Regions from separate parts of the Chryseobacterium culicis genome, predicted to be linked through region 1. Evidence: riboswitches for the same ligand, from Rfam matches in the RefSeq annotation. Region 1 holds a riboswitch; the other holds the start of a gene.

Region 1 (6,679 bases):
ACTGGACCTGTTAATCATTATTATCAACCTTATGTAGATTACGGAAGCAATGGTGGTGGAATGAGTGGCGGATCTGAGACCTATGGAGGTTCAGGTGGTGGAAGCCAAACACAAAACCCTCAGGACCCTAAGAATCCTTGTGAAAGGATTAAAGAACAAAAAAACAAACCCGAATTTAATCAGAAAATTAATGATTTAAAAGGAAAGACAGGACAACAAAAAGAAACAGGGTATACCCAAAAAGCAGATGGAAGCTATTCATATCAAGAAAACGCATCCACTAACAGCAGTTCTAATTCTTTAAGTTTACCTAACTCAAATTTAACACAAAATAAAGATATAATGGGCTATATGCATACTCATGTTGATGATGTTACATTTACAAACAATGAAGGTGTTGAAGAAACAAGAAAAGGCATAAAAATGTTTTCTCCTGCTGATGTGGGGTATTTTATGGATATGCTTTCTAATGCGCAGACAGCAGGTAGGCCATTAATGGATGTTTATGCAGTAATGGTTACTAGCAATGGAAGTTATGAAATAAGATTTACAGGAAACCAGTATCAAATTAAAACTTTTACTCAACAGCAAATTGAAGGATTTAAAGAAGGATATAAAAACGTAATGTTAAAATCAAACAATCAAGCAGCAGCTTTTTTAAATTTTTTAAGCGAGAAAATGAACATTAAGGCTACGAATTTATACAGACTAAATTCAGACGGAGGAACGGAAGAAATTAAGCTTAACGGAAATAAAGTAACAACAACGACAAGTGATTGTCCAAACTAAAATTAAATCATATGAAAAATATTTTTTTTATTATACTAACAATATTTACTGCTAATCTAAATGCACAAACAGTATCATTAGAAACGATAGCACAATGTCAAAATAATCTTGAAACATGTCCACCCTATACATCCGTAAAAGATATTAACGGGCATTTAAATAAATATGTGGGAACTTGGAAAGGTACTCATGAAGGAAAAAATTATGAAATTAACATTATAAAAAAAGAAAATGTACCAACAGAATTTTCAAACACCAAATGGGATATGTTAATAGGAAGATTTAAAATAACTAATTCTAACGGAACTGTTTTATTCAATAATTTTAATAAATCTGATAATGATGCAAGTTTGGGTTATAATTTTCAAAAAGATTTAAAATTGTACTTAATGACTTTCTCTGGAGGAAAATTAGGCTGCATTGATATTGGATTTGTTTATATAGGCATTAAGCCTGAAGCCCCCAATAAAATGACAATTAATTTTCGCCCAGATTATGATATTGTAACACAGGACTGTAGCAATTTTCAAACTACTATGCCTACTAATCAAGTAATACATTTGACAAAGCAATAAATTCAGATTAAATTATTAGTAGCTCCTAATAAAAAATCAAATGATTGGCTCTACCGTAATATCAGAATGGTAAAGCCAATCATTTTAATTTTACAGTGATCCAAACAATTAGTTTTTCAATATATACATTGTTCTATATCTTGAATATCATCATCAACCACACATAAAATAGCTGTTCATATTTTCTATCTAAAAGGTCTTTAAAATACTCTTTTGTTTGCAACATATCATTATCTACAAGTAACTTTTGAAACTTTTGCTTAACCCTATTAAGATTAGGTTTACCCTTTAAATCACGCCAAAATGAGGGTTCTAAATGCATATCGCTTATTTTTATTACATTATGCTAAGACTGAAACATATTATTAAAACAATGAAAAATAATTCAACAATGAAAAAGTAAGTTTTAATACGTAAATACGAAATGTAACTAAACAGAAAACCCCTGAAAAGAGCCATCATTACACGAAACTCATTTTAAGGGTTTTCATTTGATTTCAGGCGCACCAGTATCTTCGATTCCGCCGTTTTCTGTTTAAAAAATCTAATTATTGAATATCGACAACATACATCGTTCCTTTATCTACTTTACCTGTTTTGGGTAAAATTTTCGCTTTCGGATTTCCGCTTCCATTATCCACTACTCCAAAATCATCATCATTGAAAACAGCCAGTTTATTATTTCCCAAATAAACGATCCCCTCAAACTTATCATGCTCATACCCCAGTTTTGCAACAAGATCAACAGCCAATGTTTTGGTCACAGCTTTTATTCCGGCATTGGTAATTTCATCCCATGAGCATTGTTCCAAAGCTTTTCCATTCACTTTCATACCGTCCACAGCAGTAATATCTGGTCCGTTTACATCCGTTGCATTGCTCAGATTGATTCTGTATACTTTTTTAATTCCTCCCTGGGATCCAAAATTTCCGTCTCTTTCGATCACTAAAAATTCGTTGTTACTTAACGCCGTAATATCGCAAACCGAATCCGAAGCACCTCCATCCTGTTTATATAAAAACTGTTTGGTCTGCCCTGTAATAATATCAAATGTGACAATTCTCGTTAAAGTAGTATTGGTTGCCAATGCCTTGCTTGGTACCAACATCATCGACTGTATGGTTCCTACAAGCGTTCTTCCGTCCGGAGTAATGCATAGTCCTTCCATCCCTCTGTTGGCTCTTCTTTTGGCTAAAACGGCAGGCAGTTTTCTGGGTCCTGTATTTACACCAATCGGGCTTATTCTTTCCATCTCCATCCCGTCAGCACTATAATGTACGATGTGTGGGCCATATTCGTCAGAAACCCAGAATGTGCCGTCAGAAGCTGCAACAATACTTTCGCTGTCAAGGCCGTACTGATCAGTACCTAAGACATTTCCGGAAGCATCGTAAGCGATTTCTCCTGTACTTCCCATTCCTACAGGATTTGGAAGACCTGTAATTGGCTGTCCTGAGGGATTTTTAAGCTTAATATATTTGATAACCTCTACATTCCCGTCAGCATTAATTTTAAAATGCATAATCGTTGGCGTAAAGTTAGGAGCTAAGAACTTTTTCCCATTCTGGAAGTCGGTATTTGGCCCTCTGTCTGTAATGACATAAAATTCACCTTTTCTTGTAGGGTGAGCTGCTGCTCCGGAACCAAATCCGCCGTTGATAACATCCACTCCGTTAATCGTAGCCAGTTTTGTAAATGGAAATTCCTGAGGGAGTTTGGAATAATTAATATCCTGATTAATGATTGTTGTGTCATCATCACTTTTACATGAGGCCAATACTGCCAGTACTCCAACAGACCATAGTAATTTTTTCATATGCTATTTTATGGCTGCGAATGTATAAACTGATTGTAAACTCATCTTGAATATAATGATAATTGTATTTTAACATTAGAATCTACAAAATGAATTGAATATAAACAGAAAAATTCAGGATTTAAAAACAATACAATAACAATACAATCAAATAATTAATAATTTAAAAATCAACTTATTAAGAATATTTAAAAAAAAATAATTCACAAAACAGACTCATCAATTTATATGATATATTTGCAGCGTTTTAAGGCTGAACAATGTTCATTAATAGGGAATCAGGTGAGAAAAATATTCAAATCTTGAGCTGTACCCGCAACTGTAAACTGTTTAAACTTATAGCATAATAATCCACTGGAGGGAAATCCGGGAAGGAAGCTGTAAGATGTGAGCCAGGAGACCTGCCTTAGAATACTGACTTCAGAGAAAGAATTACTTCTCCCCTGAAGATAAGTTTCGGGAATAAAACTTTAAATTAATGATATCATGAGGAAGATTTATCTTTTTTTCTTACTGCTTTGTATGCAGCTCTTGTCGGCCCAATTTACAGAAAACGACATTAAATTTTGGGTAGGAACCGGTTCTAAAAAGGCCTATTTCATTGCAGATTTTAATGACAGCAGTACTCCTAATTCTTATGCATGGGGATACCGTTTTGATGGCAATGATTTATTGATGGAAGATCTTATCAATGCAATTGTGGCAGCAGAACCCCAAATGAACGTTGATATTCCCACAGGATATCTTTCTATTCTGAATTATAACCATCATACATCCACCATTGACGACAGCTGGATAACATGGTCCGGATCCAGCGCATCCGGCATGACATGGAACAATGGTGTAGGCTATACTCCTTTAGTGGACGGAAAATGGTATGGAGTTTCATATGGTCTTGATCATTATGACATCCCTCCTTCTCCCCCCGTTCCGGCTTATAGTTCGTCATGGTTTACTCCCTCTCAGGTTACTCATTGGGTGGGAACCGGAAATAATAAAAGCCTCATAGTCATTGATTTTGGGACAGACAATGCCAATGGAAATGCCAATTCTTTTGTTTTTGGAATTAAATATAATGGAAGTATAACTGCAGAGCAGGCTCTACAGCTGGTTCAGACTCAGATTTCCTATTTTAATTTTACATCAGCGAACAATCAGATTTCTAACTTATCATTAAATTCATTTACCGGGAATACTTCCGGATCAGACAGCTGGAAATTGTATAAAGGAAAAGATTTATCAAGCTGGCAAATGAAAGCAAGTCTTTCTCAGGTTCAGCTGAACAATAACGATTGGTTGGGATTAAGCTTCGGACAAAGAAGACCATTTACTCCAACTGAAGCACAACTGACATTAGGTACTTCATCAGTTACAAAGAAAAAATTCGGTATTTATCCCAATCCGGCAAGTGATTTTATTCAGGTTGAAACTGATGAGAAACTGCAAGAAGTGAATATTTATTCTGCTACAGGACAGAAAGTAAAGACTTCCCAGGTGGCAAAGATTAATATTCAAGCCTTGCAGACAGGAGTTTATTTTGTTGAGATTAAAACAAATGATAGTTCTACACTCCATAAAATTATTAAGAAATAGAAAAAGCGCCATGAGGCGCTTTTTTGTTTGGGTATAATAAAACCACCCCGAGAATTTTTCTTCTTAAATGAGGGTGAATGAACTCCTCTGAATGACAAACTGTACCGTAAAACGATCATTTCAATGGTTTTATTTCTTAGGAATCTAAGCATCTGATAATACAGTTTAAAATTCATGATTCAACAAAAAAACCGCACCTATTTGGTACGGTTTCTTATGATATTAAAATCAATTATTTTTTCTCTACAGCTCTTTGTAGAACCTCATCTACCATTCCGTAGCCTTTAGCTTCTTCAGAAGTCATCCAGTAATCTCTGTCAGAAGATTTTTCAACCCACTCATACGTTTGTCCTGAGTGATGGCCAATGATTTCATAAAGTTCCTGTTTCAATTTCAACATCTCTCTTAAGTTGATCTCCATATCAGAAGCAACTCCCTGAGCACCTCCTGAAGGCTGGTGAATCATTACTCTTGAGTGCTTAAGCGCAGAACGTTTTCCTTTTTCTCCGGCAACCAATAATACAGCTCCCATTGAAGCGGCCATCCCTGTACAAATTGTTGCTACATCCGGTTTAATGATCTGCATGGTGTCATAAATACCTAAACCTGCATATACGCTACCGCCAGGAGAGTTGATGTAGATTTGAATATCTTTTGAAGGATCTGCACTTTCTAAGAATAAAAGCTGTGCTGTAACGATGTTTGCTACCTGATCATCAATCCCTGTTCCAAGGAAGATAATTCTGTCCATCATCAAACGGGAGAAAACGTCCATTTGAGCAACATTTAATCTTCTTTCTTCCATGATGTACGGAGTAAGATTCGTTGGGCCATACATTCCCATATACTGATCGGTAACCAAACCGTTGTTTCCTAAATGTTTTACAGAGAAATCTCTGAATTCTTTTTTAATGTCCATATTTCTATTATGTATTATTTTTAACTATTCTCGAAGTTTAAATTACAATATTTATTCCTAAAATTTTATAGGACTTTTTGTCACAGAATACAAAAAAATCTGACTTCAGGTTATCTATTTCGATCTACATAAATTCCTTTGATAGGGGAATACTCAATGATATTACTCAACCGAATGGAAGCCTGTTTCAGTAATGTAATTTTTTTAATCAGCTCATAATACTTTACTTCATTTGTACTGCTGTACTGATCAAGCTCCTTAGCAGTTTCTTTGATTAAATAATCAATATATCTGTATTTATGCAATAGAATATCTCCTTTGATCTGATCTGCCACCTTATCCCCGTAATTAGGAGGATAAATATTTCTGGAAGCCCAGTTTTCGAGCTCATCCAACGGAATTAAAGCATCTACAACCTTCGTGGTAATCTCTTCATCCATAAAAGATACAAAAAAGTTTCCACTTCTCAGCTCATCTTTTTGAATTCCTTCTCTCACCTGAGTGATGATGATTTCATTGCCTTTGACTAAAAATACATACTGCTCTTCTTCAAAATGATGAAGGATTTCCTCAATTACTGTAACCTGATATTCTTCACCTTGTTCATTTCTACGTTTCAGAATAATATCTCCAAATGCCAGCATGTGTTCAACAAGTTTATTCTCCATGAACAATACATCATACAGAAAAGGATCTTCTTTTTCCTGATCTAAAGGAACAACCTCCATCTTTGGAGCTGCTGTTTTCTCCTTCTGCTGTTGCTGTACATGATGCGTCTGATTCTGCGTAATCTGCTTCTGAACATCCAGTTCATTGAAAAGACTCTGCTCCGAAAGTCCGAATTTGTTGGAAACCTCTTTAAGGTAAACCTCTCTTTTCAGGGCATTCTGTACAAAAGAAACAGATTTTACAATATCTCTGATGGCTTCAGCCTTTTTTATAGGATCATTTCCGATATCCTTTAAAAGAATTTCCGCTTTAAAGTC
Region 2 (6,679 bases), on a different contig from region 1:
ATCAACTTTATTAAAAATTATTTTCGGGATTATCGGCGGTGATACCCAGTTTATAAAATGTGGCAACAAGGTTTTGAAAAGTATTTCAGACAGAAAAAACAGAATCTCATATTTACCCCAAGACCTTTTCTTACCTAAATATGAAACCGTAAAAAACCTGATTCCTTTCTTTTGTAATAAAGAAAACACCAATTTGCTGTCTGCCCTGGAATTCATACAGCCCTTTCTTCATGAAAAAATTAAAAATCTTTCTAAAGGCGAACAGAGAATTATTGAAACCCTGATGATCACTTACTCTGAAACAGATTTTGTTTTACTGGACGAACCATTCCATAACCTTTCTCCAAAAGTTTGTGAAGAATTAAAGAAAATTATTCGTCAGCAGTCACAGTACAAAGGTTTTATTATTTCTGATCACAATTACCAGGATATTCTGGATATTTCAGACTACCTATATCTGCTTTCTGACGGCCATCTGAAACAAATACAAGATTTTAAAGAACTGCAGCGGTATAATTATCTCCCGAAAAGTATTTAATTTATATATTTGGGGATCAAAAAAAATTTCATGATGACTTTTATAAATAAAGCATTCTATTTATCCGCATTCAGTATTTTATCTATAGCTTTTGTAAAAGGGCAGACAAAAGTTCCTTTTGGAGTTGTAAAAGCTGAAGAAGGATATGCCAACGTACGTGTACATAAAGACGACTACCGAAAAATTGTAGACAAGATCCGTATGCGTAAAGGAGATGTTTTTGTTTATGTAAAACCGGCTCCGGGAGAAACAGAGTGGATCTGGATCAAATATCCGGAGAAACAGGATGATGACAAGCCTTTTGTACGTTATGAAACTCTTGATAAAGAAGGAATGGTGAATAAAGGGCGTATTGCCTATGTAGATCAGCTTCCCGCTTATACTCCTTCTAAATCTAAAAACGGAAGATCAATTATTTTCACAGACAATTCCGATCCTAAAATCCCTACCGCCCAAAGAAGCAAAGTAGTGATTGATGTCTATCCTTCCAATGCAGGATACCGTAAAAAGGAAAAAGATGCTGAAGGAAAAATTCTTACCATTGATAAAGTAAAACCATGGGGAATAGGAAATGATCTTCCTGAAGGAATGACTGAAATCAAATCCATCAGAGTACAACAGCCCGGAAGAGGTTCTGTTTTTGTAAGAGAAGCCATCAAAAATATGTTCCAGCCTACCATGGATTTTGAGAATATTGGAGTAACTTCCCTTGACAACGATAATATTTTCCTTTATATGATCAATGGTTCAGGAGAAAACAGATACACAACTCTTTGGACAATCAAAAAGGGAAGAGTAATCAGCCAGATTATTTATCATAATCCGGAATAAATTCATTATTTTTGCACCCGAAAAAGTTTTACGCTTATTCATCATAGAAATTGGTTCTGCATCACTGCAGATTAAAAGGGAACCGTGTGAAAATCACGGACTGTCGCGCAACTGTAAGTAACTGAAATCTTTATCAAAGATCCACTGTGCGAGGCATGGGAAGGAGATAAAAGATGTTACAAGTCAGGAGACCTGCCTTTTTCTTAAACAAGTAACTTTCGCGATTTGAAGTTGTATTGATCTGATGAATTGTTTCAGGAATTTCCGAATTTCCTGTTATTATTCTGTTGTTTGATATTATTTCATTTCGCTTTAATTAATAATGAAATATGACTACAGAAGAAAGAATTGAAGCCTCCGAAACCAGAATCTTTAAAGCGGTTTTCCCAAACACAACCAATCATTATGATACCCTTTTTGGTGGTACGGCTATGCAGCTGATGGACGAAGTAGCTTTTATTACCGCTACCCGTTTTGCCAGAAAAAGAGTGGTAACGGTAAGCAGCGACAAAATAGATTTCAAAAAACCTATTCCTGCCGGAACTATTGTTGAACTGATCGGAAAAGTTTCATACGTGGGAAAAACCAGTATGAAAGTGAACGTTGAAATTTACACAGAGCAGATGTATTCGTATGAAAGAGAGAAAGCCATCGTAGGTGATTTTACTTTTGTAGCGATTGACGAATTCAAGAAACCAATCCAGATACTATAAATAAAAAATCGGGCGGCCTCTGGCCGCCCGAATTTTTATTTTCATTAAAGTTATTTCAGCACTTTTTCTGTTTCCAGACTTCTGTTCAGTAAAAGTTCAAAAGCCTCTCCCATTTCATCCGATGCTCTGCTGATGGCATTTTCAAGCATATTTCGGATTTGTTTTTCGGTAACTCCGGCTTCCGTCCAGCTTTTTCCTGTGGTATGGGAATTTAAAATAAACGGCATGATTCTGTCGATTCCACAGGCAAAAATAGCATCCGGTGTTTTCTCATCTTCAAATTCCAGCCATAGGTTAAAGAATTCTGAACGCAGAGGTTCATCCAGAATTCCAAAGATTTTCTGAGCAGAAGCTTTCTCTCTTTCAAATTTCCCAACCATTGCTTTTTCATCAAAAATAAAAGTATCTCCAGCTTCAATCTCCACAAGATCATGAATAGAAAGCATCCTTATCACTCTCAATAAATCAATATCTGTACGGTTTTTAGCATACGGATAAAGGATCTGAGCCAGAATAATAATCTGCCAGGAATGTTCTGCGGTATTCTCTCTTCGGGAATCATCAGCATTATAATTTCTTCGCTGTACATTTTTAAGTGCATCTACAGCCAGGATAAAATCTATCTCTTTCTGAATTTTCATCTTACTTTTTATTTCTGTTATATTGATCTGCCGGATATACTTTTGTTTTGGTAATCCATTTATTATTGATCTTTTCTTTGGTTATTACTTTCACCTGATCTTCATTGGTCATATCCTCTTCCTTTTCAAAGACTTTCTCCAGTCCCTTATTCGGAATAACAGCATATTCTATCGTAAAAATATCGCAGCAGCCAGACTTTCCATAGGAGATCAGACGTTTACGTTTGGCATCAACATCAAAAATATCAAGGCCGTTCGAGCCCAATTCCGTAAGCTCCTCACTTTTTACAAACCCCATTCTTGTTTTGTTGAATACATACACGTCATATGATGCTCCACTATAATTTCCCATATTTCCATTCCTTATCGCTATATCTTCCGTTCCGTCAAAATTAAAGTCATCGATAATCACAGCACGTTGATCACCAGAAAGCGGAATCAATTTTCCCTGAAGCAGTTTTTGGCCTTGCCCTGCATATAAAACCAGATCATCAGAAACAAAAGTCTGTACTTTGCTGTTTTTATGATCAAATAACTCTACCGTTCCCTTTCCTCCGCATCTGTCATCATAGCAATTTTCTATTTGGATGACGGCATCATAACTCTTCGATACATTTTTAACTTCAAACCGATATTGCCCGAAACATAAAGGTCCTAATAAAAGAAATACAGAGAAATCCTTATACTTATTCAAAATATTCATGGTAATAAGAAATGATTTAGGTGTTTTTTATTGCTAACAAAAATACGAATCCTAATACCCATCTCAAAATCTCATTCTCTTTATCTGTTTCTCTACTCAAAGAGTATTTATTCATAAGAAGCTGTTTCCCGCTATCCACTCATACTCCTCGCTTCTCTACGATGCCCTTGCTGCTGCGGGGTAACCGCTACTATCGGGGCTAGAGCATGGGTGATAAGTAATAAGCGATAAAAGATCATTTTTTCTCTCCAATTTTCAAAATTCTATTTAAAAATTTAAAAATTTTCAGACATTTTCTTCTAAAATCCGTTTTACTAAAAATTGACAATGAAAATTATTATATTGATTTACAGTATTTTAAATAATTTATTTTAAAAATTTCACTACTTTGTATTGCATAATACCATTTTATTTACATATCTTTGTAATGTAAAATCGAAATAGGTACAACTAGCTAGGTTCCGAACTTCGAAAATTATATAACTAATTAACAAAACTTATCAAAGATGAATACCGAAAATACCAAAGCGCAAATGCGAAAAGGAATTCTGGAATTCTGTATTCTAAGTCTCATCAATAACCGCGAAATGTATGTTTCCGATCTTATTGACGAACTGAAAAAAGGAAAACTGGATGTAGTAGAAGGAACCCTCTACCCTCTTCTTACAAGACTTAAAAACGGAGAGTTTCTCTCTTACAGATGGGAAGAATCTACAGGAGGACCACCCAGAAAATATTATCAGATCACAGAAAAAGGAAAACTTTTCCTGGATGAACTTCAAAATACATGGAATGAGCTGACAGCCTCAGTAAACCAAATCACCCAACAAAATTAAAAAACAAAGCTATGAACAAGACACTCTCAATAGGACTCGCAGGTTTTTCTTTTACCATAGAAGAACACGCATATATAAAGCTCAGCGATTACCTGAATGCACTGAGAAGCTCACTTGAAGCTTCAGAAGCAGATGAGGTAATGCATGACATAGAAATAAGAATGGTGGAGATCTTCAAAGATTCTTTAGGAAAACGTGAAGTGATCAACGATACCGATGTAGAAAAGGTAATCGCACAGATCGGAAGCCCTGAAAAAATCGAAGAACAGGAAGAGGCTTATTTTTCTGAAAAAACATCTACCAGAAAAAATAATTCAGGAACCGGTTATACCGATAAAAAACAACTGTTCCGTGATCCGGAAAAACAAAAAGTAGCAGGGGTTTGTGCAGGTTTAGCTCAATATGTAGGAATGGATATTACTACCATGAGAGCCATCTGGCTGGGAATCTTCGTATTAGGAATTTTCACCGCAGCAATTTCCTCTTCATTAATAGGTCTTTTATATGTAATCCTTTGGATCGTACTTCCAAAAGCTGAAACCGCAGCAGATTTCCTGAAAATGCAGGGAAAGCCTATGAACTTCGACAATCTTAAGAATGAGTCTAATAAATTGGTACAATTTGCCAATGAATCTACTCAGAGGGTCGGAGAAATCTATACAGAAAACAAACCTTATATCAACAATGCAAGCAGCGGAATCTGGAATGTATTCAAGTATATCGTAGGAGGATTCTTTGTATTAATGGCTGTAGGAAGCATTATTGGAGTATTTGTATTATTCGGTCTTTTCGGAATGGATACAGATTTCCCTGGAGCTAATGAAATCAGATTCTACATGGACGATCAGGGACTTGATAAAGTACTGGCTGCGATGATGGTGATCGGAAGCTTAATTCCGGCAATCCTTTTCAGCTTATTAAGCATCAAGATCTTCTCTCCGAAAACAAAACTGAGAAATATCGGATGGGTTGTAGGTGGTTTATTCCTTCTTTTGATCGGACTTGGAACTTACTTCGGAATCAGCATGGCTAAAAAAGACATGATTTACAGAGGAAGCAAGGAAGATGTAGAAAACGTAGCCATCAACACTACTTCAGATACAGTATATGTGGATATAAAACAAATCAACATTCCTCAGAATTTCAAAGGTTACAACAATGATATTTATTCTGATAAAAGAACAGTTTATGAAGAAGATTATATTTCTGTAGATGTAACCAGAAAACCAGATATCAAAACACCTTATCTGATCATCAAAAAAGAAGGAAAAGGATATAATTTCCCAATCCAGCTGACTGTTCCTGTAGAAGTGGTAAACAATAAAGTTCTTCTTCCAAACTATATAAAATATCCTTATGAGCACAGATTCAGAGATTACAGACTGGATTATGAACTTGTAGTTCCGCAAAAAGCAGTGGTTATCTCTATGAACAAAGACCGTATCCATATGGACGGAGATTTAGACGGAGACGGTATCAATGATGAAGATCAGGACCAAGATGAAGACAACAACAATGTAAGAATTGAAAAAAATAAAATCACGGTAAACGGTTCCAGTATTGAGTACAACTCTGATGATAAAGACAGTATCATCGTAAATGGAAAAAAGGTTCCGAACAACCAGGCAAAGAAAGTTATTGATTCTGCAGTGTCCAATATCAAAAAATCAAATAAAGATATGGACATCAAAATCAAAGACGGAAAAAACGAAATTTCCATACAAACTAAATAATTAACTTCAGAGAGTGGTAGAAGGTGTGGGTGGATGGCAACCGTTTGAAATTCACACCCTTCTTCTCTCAGAAAAGTGAAAATAAAGCTCTATTTAGTTTCTTATGTGAAAAAAAAGTTTTAATTTCGTAAAGCTAAAATTTAATAACCAATCAACCAAAAACACAGCTTCATCATGATACAATTTGCAATGGAATTCGTAATGAAAATCGTAGATTTAATTAGCGGTTTGTTTTAAGAGCAATAATATTTCAATATATTTGTAAAGTATAACCAAAGTTTGGTTGTACTTTTTTGTTTTTAATTCAAGAAATCTATGAAAAAGCTGTTAGGCAAAGCAATGTTAAAAGTATTAGGTTGGAAAGTCGTTCTACAGGGCGATGTTAACAATCTCAACAGGTGTATCCTTGTGGTAGCACCGCATACTCATAATATGGAATATATTCTAGGAAATTTCGCCTATTGGTCTTTGGAAAAACCTCTGAAAATTATCATTAAAGATGCACACACCAAGGCCTGGTATGGAAGTATCGTAAAAGGACTTGGAGGTATTGGTATAGACAGAAGCCAGAAAAACGATCTTGTGAATTTCGTAGCCAACCAGTTTTCCAAAGAAGATTTCAGCCTTGTTATTACTCCGGAAGGAACCAGAAGCTGGGTTCCGAAATGGAGAAAAGGATTCTAT

Evidence for each region. A riboswitch is a leader RNA that binds a small molecule or an ion and turns the genes downstream of it on or off. The one in region 1 is predicted to bind cobalamin.
Region 2: another riboswitch for cobalamin. It lies ahead of CQ022_RS08640 (acyl-CoA thioesterase); the one in region 1 lies ahead of CQ022_RS19515 (T9SS type A sorting domain-containing protein).

Annotation. Positions count from the first base shown of each region.
Region 1 covers NZ_PCPP01000004.1:263,970-270,648, reverse strand. Annotated here, with positions in the region: gene CQ022_RS19535 (hypothetical protein) at 1-789, shown strand, start outside; gene CQ022_RS19530 (DUF6705 family protein) at 801-1,364, shown strand; gene CQ022_RS19520 (esterase-like activity of phytase family protein) at 1,913-3,181, opposite strand; cobalamin riboswitch at 3,415-3,605, shown strand; gene CQ022_RS19515 (T9SS type A sorting domain-containing protein) at 3,704-4,774, shown strand; gene clpP (ATP-dependent Clp endopeptidase proteolytic subunit ClpP) at 5,007-5,693, opposite strand; gene dnaG (DNA primase) at 5,804-6,679, opposite strand, start outside.
Region 2 covers NZ_PCPP01000001.1:1,896,769-1,903,447, forward strand. Annotated here, with positions in the region: gene CQ022_RS08630 (ATP-binding cassette domain-containing protein) at 1-538, shown strand, start outside; gene CQ022_RS08635 (hypothetical protein) at 569-1,369, shown strand; cobalamin riboswitch at 1,404-1,584, shown strand; gene CQ022_RS08640 (acyl-CoA thioesterase) at 1,699-2,082, shown strand; gene CQ022_RS08645 (HD domain-containing protein) at 2,133-2,723, opposite strand; gene CQ022_RS08650 (XAC2610-related protein) at 2,725-3,426, opposite strand; gene CQ022_RS08655 (PadR family transcriptional regulator) at 3,933-4,262, shown strand; gene CQ022_RS08660 (PspC domain-containing protein) at 4,274-5,995, shown strand; gene CQ022_RS08665 (1-acyl-sn-glycerol-3-phosphate acyltransferase) at 6,311-6,679, shown strand, end outside.